One region of the Blautia sp. SF-50 genome, then DNA from elsewhere that is predicted to be linked to it. Evidence: predicted binding sites of a transcription regulator. Region 1 holds the regulator's gene; each other region holds the start of a gene.
The links. The regulator HrcA, encoded in region 1, represses chaperone genes, less so after heat shock. The targets are predictions, from matches to a motif close to TGTTAGCACTCNNNNNNNNNGAGTGCTAACA.
Positions count from the first base shown of each region.

Region 1 (2,211 bases):
GCTTCGATCGGCTTCACACCAAGCTCATCCAGTGTTGTGGTAAGCTGCTTGTAGATCATTTTCATTCCATCTGCAAAAGCATCACCTTCCTGTGCCTGTGCAAGACCTCTTTCGAAGTTATCCACAACCGGCAGGATCTTTTCAACGATCTCTTTTGCTCCGATGATGTACATGCTGGATTTTTCTTTTTCCGTTCTTTTACGGAAATTATCAAATTCAGCCATGGTACGCTTCAGGCGATCGGTAAGTTCCTCCACCTTCTGCTCAGATTTATCTTTTTTCTTCTTTCCGAAGAAGGAAGTTTTTGATTTTTCTTCTTTTTTATCCTCTGAGGCAGCTTCTTCGCCTGGAGTATTGTTTTCTTCCTCCGGCAGATCTTCTCCCTCCGGTGTCAGGTTTTCTTCTTCCTGATCTCCGTCAGTTACGGGGATTTCCTTCTCCGCTTCCTGCTCTTCGGATGTTTTCTTTGTTTCCTCCGACACTTTTTTTCTACCGCCTTTCTAAGTTTTCTTCTTTTTCAAAACGTCATCCAGATGATTCTTCAGTTCCTTCAGACTGTCCACTACATTCTCATAATCCATTCGTTTGGGACCGATGATCCCGATGGTTCCGTACATTCCGTCTCCCAGTTCATATCTGGCAGTTACAATGCTACAGTCCTTCATGGTCTGGATCGGCATCTCATCACCGATGTAAACCTGGATTCCTGTATTCTCTCCATCTGACATCTGTTCTTTTACAAGATCGGCAAGTTCATGCTTCTCCTCAAATGCGGAGATCAGCTCCGTTGCCTTCTCTTTATCGGCAAGCTCCGGATACTTGAAGATGTTAGTTGCACCTGAAGTATAGATCTCCATATCTTCCTCTTCCACATGAATGGTGGCTGCCACTGCATCCAGAACCGTTGCCACCACACCGCTGTGGCTGCCTGCCTGTTCCTTCAGTCTGGCGATCATCCCAAGGTTGATATCCTGGATCGGGATCCCATTGAGATTGGTGTTAAGAAGAAGATTCAGTTTCAGGATCGTCTGGTCGTCCATTTCCTCATCCAGATTGATGATCTGGTTCCGGACTGTGTTGTTGTCACTGACAACCACTGCCACAAGCTGAAGCTCGCTCATTCTCGACAGCTGGATGAACTTGATCTTGTTGCCGCTGTACTGTGGAACAGAAACCATGGTGGCATAATTGGTATTGGAGGCAAGAACCTTCGCAACTTTCTTAAGCACCTTATCCATCTTATCTGTCTTCTCAATGATCAGATCCCGTAACTCGGCAACCTCTGCTTCCTTCTCCTTCATCAGCTCATTAACATAAAGTCTGTAGCCTTTATCGGAAGGGATTCTTCCTGCCGAGGTATGAGGCTGGACGATATAGCCCATATCTGTCAGGTCTGACATTTCATTTCGGATCGTTGCGGAACTTACATTGAGATCCGCATACTTGGAAATGGTTCTGGATCCAACCGGTTCTCCGGTCTCCATATAGGTCTTGATGATTGCCTGTAATATTTTTCGTTTGCGCTCATTCAACACCTCTTCCATGAAGCCATCTCCTTTCCTTTTTGTTTTTCCTGACGGATGTTGATTCTTTTTTTATATCTGTTAGCACTCATTTTGGTGGAGTGCTAACATCTACAGTCTTTAAGATATCACCATGTAAAATATTTGTCAATATGTTTTGAAAAAAAGTTCTTATTTTTTCAAAACAAAAAAAGCATCAGTACGATGCTTTTTTGTAATACTGGTCTATGCAGTTCTGTGCCCCGGCAAAAAATTCCGTTTCTGTTTTCTGTCCCAGCACATATTTCTGAAACTCCGTCCCCATGGACGAAACAGCTTCTATGGAATCGGCACACAGTGGTCTTGCCTTCAGCTTATAATCTTTCAGATATTGCCGAATCATTTCAATTCCCTCCAGCTCAAAACTCTTATCCTCGATCACATCCAGTCTTGCCGGACACATTTTTGTCAGCTGTCCGTAATTTTTACTGGCCTCATATCCGGACACATACTGAAGGAACTTCAGAGCTGCTTCTTTATGATCAGAATTTTTATTCAGTACATACTGCCAGGTTGCGATATTGGTCACCTTCTCGTCAAATTCCGGAAATGGTGCCATATGGATCTTATCTTTTCCATATACGCCTGCATTCTGAAAGGTCCTCAACGCACCGGTATACATGAACATACATCCATACTGGCCGTTTAT
Region 1 covers NZ_FMUW01000013.1:9,053-11,263, reverse strand. Annotated here, with positions in the region: gene grpE (nucleotide exchange factor GrpE) at 1-482, opposite strand, end outside; gene hrcA (heat-inducible transcriptional repressor HrcA) at 501-1,544, opposite strand; gene BLP57_RS09555 (ABC transporter substrate-binding protein) at 1,720-2,211, opposite strand, start outside.

Region 2 (2,211 bases), on a different contig from region 1:
ACATTCCATATGATATCTGTCGTTTTCTGATAGAAAGTATTGGAATTGTACTGGCAATACCGGTATCTGTTTTTATTGCTTCAGTGATTATGAAAATACCATCACGGAAAAGGGGTGTCAGAGAATGATCATTTTTCTTGCATTGATTTTAATTTTTCTGGTGATCTTGATTGGCGGAGAGCGTGGAGCCATGTCAATTATGACACTGGCGGGGAATATTGTAATTTTGTTTTTTTCAATTATGCTGATGTCTGCCGGTTTTCCTGTACTGCTCCTGATATTGGTGGCAGGTGCAGGTGTCTGTTATATTTCTCTGTTTTATCAGAACGGAAATAATCCAAAGACGCGGGCGGCTTTTCTGGCTACACTGCTGGTAATGTTACTTTTGTTTATTCCGATTTATATTATTACATGGAGATCAGGAAGTTACGGGTTAAATGAGATCCAGATTTCAGAAGATGATTTTATGTATTATTACAGTACGGATCTTCATATTAACATGCTTCATGTAGGAATATTTGTAACTGTTTTCAGTACTCTTGGGGCTGTTATCGATACAGCATTATCTGTAACATCTTCTGTATATGAAGTCTGGACTCATAAAAACAGTCTGACAGCGAAAGAGCTTACAGCTTCCGGCTATCAGGTTGGGAAAGAAATTATCGGTACAACGGTAAATACGTTGCTGTTTGCTTATCTTGGAGGAACTATTTTATTATTTTCATACATTCAGACACAGCAATATAGCCTGGAGATCATTCTTAATTCCCAGTTCCTATTCCAGGATGTTGCAGTCATGCTATCTGGTGCGGTAGCCTGCCTTATTACCGTCCCGGTATCGATCAGATGTATTATTCGACAGATCTCATGAAGCATATCTCCACTGCACTGAATACGGAATCCATGGTCCCGATACAGATGTTCTTTCCTGTATTCAGCAGACGTGGGCTCTCTTTTATGAAAGCAGTTATTATATTTATGTATTTATGGGAGTGCTTTTACAGGCAGTTCCATTTCTGATCCTGGGAGTCCTTCTATCTTCGGCGCTTCAGACATATGTATCGGAAAAATGGATCGTAAAATTACGGAAAATGTGAAGAAAGTGTGAAATTAGCACTCGCCTCTTGACAGTGCTAATAATGCGTGTTATAGTACATACAGAACAAAGGAAGAGAGAAAAAAGAAATCTTCCGGAGAAAGTTCTTACAGAATTTGCAGATGTTTTCAGAAACAGTAAATTAAAAACGCCTGCGCAGCACGCAGCGAATATAGATCAGGAGGAATGAGTTATGTTAATGCCAAGTATTTTCGGAGAAGATTTATTTGATGATTTTATGGGATATCCGACAGGCCGTCAGGCAGCTGCCAATGCTTATCCTCAGGTGAAGGATATGATGAAGACAGATATCCGTGATGTAGATGGCAATTATGAACTGGAGATCGATCTTCCGGGATTTAAGAAAGAGGATGTGAAGATCCAGCTGAAGAATGGTTATCTGAACATTCAGGCAACCAGAGAAGAGAAGAAAGACGAGAAGGATGATAAAGGTAAATATGTTCGCAGAGAACGTTATACAGGAACCTGCAACAGAAGCTTTTATGTAGGCTCGAGCATTAAGCATGAAGATATCCATGCGAAATATGAGAACGGAATCCTTCATGTAACCTTCCCGAAGGAAGAGACCAAGAAAGAAGCAGAAGAGAAGAAATTTGTTTCTATTGATTGATCAGCATTTATTGTGAAGCCCCGGTACTGGATTGCAAGCTCCGGGTGATGGGATATAGCATAATAACAATATCCGGAACAACCCAAACGGATATTGCAAATATTAAAGCTCCAAATTGCACATCGCATTTGTTTATATAAATGAATATAACCCCCTTTTTTCAACCCCTCTGCCAATGCCTGGCAGAGGGGTTCTTTACGTTTCAGCCTGAAGTACAGAGGTGAATTTTGATTATTGTTTACTGGTAATATTCCGCGAAGCGTGTTGCTGAGAACGGAGTGAACAGTAACGAATTCTGATTAACTTTACACTCTTTCCTCACTCTGTTATACTTGGAACAGGTAAACAGCGGAAATTCGGCAATACTATAAAATTGGGGAAAGAGTTTTTACAGAGGTGAATATATGGGAGATAAGATCAAGGTTATCATGGACTGTGATCCCGGAATCGATGACGGGATCGCACTGGCATATGCGGCAGCACA
Region 2 covers NZ_FMUW01000035.1:13,820-16,030, reverse strand. Annotated here, with positions in the region: gene BLP57_RS15100 (YibE/F family protein) at 1-128, shown strand, start outside; gene BLP57_RS15095 (YibE/F family protein) at 125-871, shown strand; gene BLP57_RS15090 (Hsp20/alpha crystallin family protein) at 1,290-1,727, shown strand; gene BLP57_RS15085 (nucleoside hydrolase) at 2,132-2,211, shown strand, end outside.
Region 2: the regulator HrcA is predicted to act here: its motif matches at 1,109-1,139, upstream of BLP57_RS15090 (Hsp20/alpha crystallin family protein).

Region 3 (2,211 bases), on a different contig from region 1:
TGTTATCTGCAATAAATACCTGATTATTATAAAGCTTGATGGTTCCCTCAATGGAATCATACTCTGTCCTGATCTTCGGGAAATACAGGATACCTTTCAGGTTGAACGGATAGTCCATGTTCAGATGAATCCAGAACAGCGGTTCCTTGTAATCCATAAATACCTTACGGTAAAATTCTTTATACTCTTCATCCGTGCACTCATTTGGATGCTTCATCCAGAGCGGCTGTGTATCGCTTAAGGATACCGGCCGTTTATTGATCTTTACTTTATCTTTGGCAGGAGAAACTTCCACAACTTCTTTCTCGCCTTTATCATTCTCCTTTTCCTCTGTCTTGGCATCCTCATGGATATGTTCAACTACCACATCATCTTCACGGAGATCTGCCTCATCGATGGTTTCATACTCCTGTTCAGCATTTGCTTTGGAAAGATAGATATTTACCGGCATGAAAGAACAGTATTTCTCAATAACCTCTCTCATACGATATTCATTGGCAAACTCCAGGCTTTCCTCATTGAGGAAAAGAGTGATCTCTGTTCCCGGTTCTGTTTTGTTTCCGTCTGCCATCTCATACTCCGTACCACCGTCACAGGTCCAATGTACCGGTGTGGAACCCTCTTTGTAAGAGAGAGTATCAATATGAACTTCATCTGCAACCATAAATGCAGAATAAAATCCAAGTCCGAAATGACCGATCATCTGATCATCCGTTGTTTTATCCTTATATTTCTCAAGAAACTCTGTGGCACCGGAAAAAGCGATCTGTGTGATATATTCCTCTACTTCATCTGCTGTCATACCAATACCGTTATCGATAAACTTCAAAGTTTTCTGATCCGGATCAACGATAACATTTACAGCCGGTTTGTAACCTTCCGGGAATGTATAATCTCCCATAACTTCCAGCTTTCTCAGTTTGGTGATCGCATCGCATCCGTTGGAGATCATCTCTCTTACAAAAATATCATGGTCGGAATATAACCATTTCTTGATAATCGGAAAAATATTTTCACTGTTGATTGATAAACTGCCATGTTTTGCTGACATATATGTCACTCTCCTTTTGTTTTTATTTTTATTTCTGATGTTCCGACAGAGCCGGAAACCTGTTGTTTTTTTCAATAAATATATACTAATACGACTTTTTACAAAAGTCAAGAAAAATTTAGCACTCATCATTATAGAGTGCTAGTAACAGCATGTAAAACGGATCTCTATGTGCAAAAAAATCCCTCCGTACATTTTTTGTACGGAGGGTGCTGTAAAACTATCTTCTACATTCTGTTCTTATTTTTTCTTTCTACGATATACAAGGATTCCTCCAATACATACCACAGCCACGATCAAAATGATCACAAATGTCATGATCGGTGTACTGTCTCCCGTCTGCACTGCAGATTTCTGATTTGTCTGTGTCACTGCCGGACTCGGAGTCGCAGTAAGAACTGCTGCCTGTGATACCGTAAAAGTAACCGTACTTTCTGACTGTGTACCGGTATCCTTCCAGCTAGAGCCGTCGTATTTCTGCTGTCCAAAGGTAACTTTCAGAGTATATTTTCCCGGCTTGCTGACACGGAATGTTGCAGTATAAGGCTCTCCATCCCAGGTACGGGTCTCTGTGATCTTCCAGCTCTTCGGCTGATATCTGGTATCTCCCTTACGCGGGTTTGTATTATCCATCCCTGCACCAGCTGCTGTAAAGGTGATCTTTGTATTGGTATCATACTTGCCATTGGAATCAATGCCTGTGATCTTATTGTCCGATGCAGCGGCTTCCGTGCCCTGATATCCGTTTACTGTAATACTTACTGCGATCACTGTACTGATCTTGTTGGGATTCTTAACCCCCTCCGGAAGAATGACAGTACCTTTTACATTAAATATCTGACGTTCTGCAGAAGACGGATCATAAGAAGATCCCTTAACATCCCATTTAACAGATGCCTTCTGCTCTCCCTTTGTTGTAGTGATCTTTACTGTTCCCGGAAGCTTCAGGGCTTTCTGGGTTTTCTGGGTTCCATTGGGAAGATCTTTGATATCGGATGGCTTTTTGATACCTGTAAGGTTATTCGCCTTCTTACTGTTATCTGTTTTTTTCTTTGTAACGCTGAAATGGACATTTACATAAGCTTCCACGTTTGCATCATTGGCGATCACAATGTCTTCCAGATATTCCCCCTGTGAAAGTCCGCTGACCGGCTGTACGC
Region 3 covers NZ_FMUW01000003.1:203,266-205,476, reverse strand. Annotated here, with positions in the region: gene htpG (molecular chaperone HtpG) at 1-1,051, opposite strand, end outside; gene BLP57_RS18170 (LPXTG cell wall anchor domain-containing protein) at 1,292-2,211, opposite strand, start outside.
Region 3: the regulator HrcA is predicted to act here: its motif matches at 1,168-1,198, upstream of htpG (molecular chaperone HtpG).

Region 4 (2,211 bases), on a different contig from region 1:
CTTCCTTCAGATCAAGACCGAGCTCGTCAGAGATCACCTGTCCGCCTGTCAGGATCGCGATATCCTGAAGCATCTCTTTTCTTCTATCACCATAGCCAGGTGCTTTAACAGCTACTACCTGGAAGGTTCCTCTCAGTTTGTTAACGATCAGGGTTGTGAGAGCCTCACCCTCAACATCTTCTGCAATGATGAGAAGCTTTGCACCAGCCTGAACAACCTGCTCAAGAAGCGGAAGGATCTCCTGGATGTTGCTGATCTTCTTATCTGTGATCAGAATATACGGATCATCAAGAGTTGCCTCCATCTTCTCCATATCTGTAGACATGTATGCGGAAATATATCCACGGTCAAACTGCATACCTTCAACAAGGTCAAGCTCTGTATGCATGGTCTTGGACTCCTCAACAGTGATAACACCATCCTTGGAAACCTTCTCCATAGCGTCTGCAACCAGCTGTCCAACCTGCTCATCACTTGCAGAGATTGCGGCTACATTAGCGATCTGAGCTTTTCCGTTGATTGCCTGGCTCATGTTCTTGATTGCTTCTACTGCAACATCTGTTGCTTTTTTCATTCCTTTTCTGAGGATGATCGGGTTCGCTCCTGCTGCCAGGTTCTTCATTCCCTCATGTACCATTGCCTGTGCAAGTACGGTTGCTGTTGTAGTACCATCACCAGCTACATCGTTTGTCTTGGATGCAACCTCTTTGATGATCTGAGCACCCATATTCTCGAATCCGTCCTCAAGCTCGATCTCTTTTGCAATGGAAACACCATCGTTTGTGATAAGCGGAGCACCGAAAGATTTGTCAAGTACTACATTTCTTCCTTTCGGTCCAAGTGTTACTCTTACTGTATCTGCAAGTTTATTTACACCAGCTTCAAGTGCTGCTCTTGCTTCTGCGCCGTATTTGATCTCTTTTGCCATGATAAAATGACCTCCTATTTATATTGATATACGATAAGATGTTTATATTATTTAATGATTGCCAGGATATCTTCCTGCTTTACAATAATATAATCCGTTCCATCCATCTTTACTTCTGTTCCTGCATATTTGGAATAGATAACAGTATTTCCGACTTCTACTTCCATTTTTACTTCTTTCCCGTTTACAACTCCGCCAGGTCCAACTGCAATAACCTCTGCCTGCTGTGGTTTCTCCTGTGCCTGTCCCGGAAGCACGATTCCGGATGCTGTTGTCTCTTCTGCTTCAACCTGTTTTAATACTACTCTGTCGCCTAAAGGTACTAACTTCATGATCTATGTTCCTCCTTTATAAGTTTCATCTTCGTCTGCTAGCACTCACTTTATACGAGTGCTAATCACTATGGCTATATTAGTGAATTTCACATATTTTCGCAACCCTTTTAAGATATGGTTTTTCTATATTATTCTGGTTTTATCTCTTTTATGCTCTTGTTTTCTCTTGTTTTCTTAATTTCATTATTTATTTTAATTTTATGAAACAGACAAAAAAGAGACTCCCACGCTAGCGGGAAGTCTCTTTTGTCACGTTCTTTATCTTATATCAAGCATCTGACAGTGCTGATCACATTATGCCTTCTTGCTTCTCTGTGCTTTTATCTCCTCAAGCTCATCAAAGATCACTTCATTAAGAACTTTAATGTAAGTTCCCTTCATACCGGATGAACGGGATTCGATCACACCTGCACTCTCGAATTTACGCAGTGCATTTACGATCACGGATCTGGTGATACCTACACGGTCAGCGATCTTGCTGGCAACCAGGATACCCTCATCCCCATCCAGCTCATCAAAAATATGGATGATCGCCTCAAGTTCTGAGAAGGACAGTGTACTGAATGCCGATTTAACGATCTGCTGTTTTCTGTCTTCTTCTGCGTTCTCGTCATGAACCGCACGCATCATTTCCAGGCCAACAACTGTTGTACCATACTCGCTGACGATAATATCCTCAATATCATAGGGATGATCATTGCGGTACATGAATAACGTTCCCAGTCTCTCACCTGCAATATCGATCGGATTCACGATTCCCTGATAATTTCCGGGTACATGCTCAAAGCCAAGTGTCTGGAGATTGACATTCTCCTTTGTGGAAAGAACACCAAGAAATCTCTCATTCAATAACGGGTCGATATGTCCGCCGATCTTGTCATCGATCAGCTCTGTGATCTCATCCACACCCGGGCAGATACTGACTCCCAGAACCTTACCTTTCTTACT
Region 4 covers NZ_FMUW01000014.1:40,707-42,917, reverse strand. Annotated here, with positions in the region: gene groL (chaperonin GroEL) at 1-928, opposite strand, end outside; gene groES (co-chaperone GroES) at 976-1,260, opposite strand; gene codY (GTP-sensing pleiotropic transcriptional regulator CodY) at 1,558-2,211, opposite strand, start outside.
Region 4: the regulator HrcA is predicted to act here: its motif matches at 1,297-1,327, upstream of groES (co-chaperone GroES).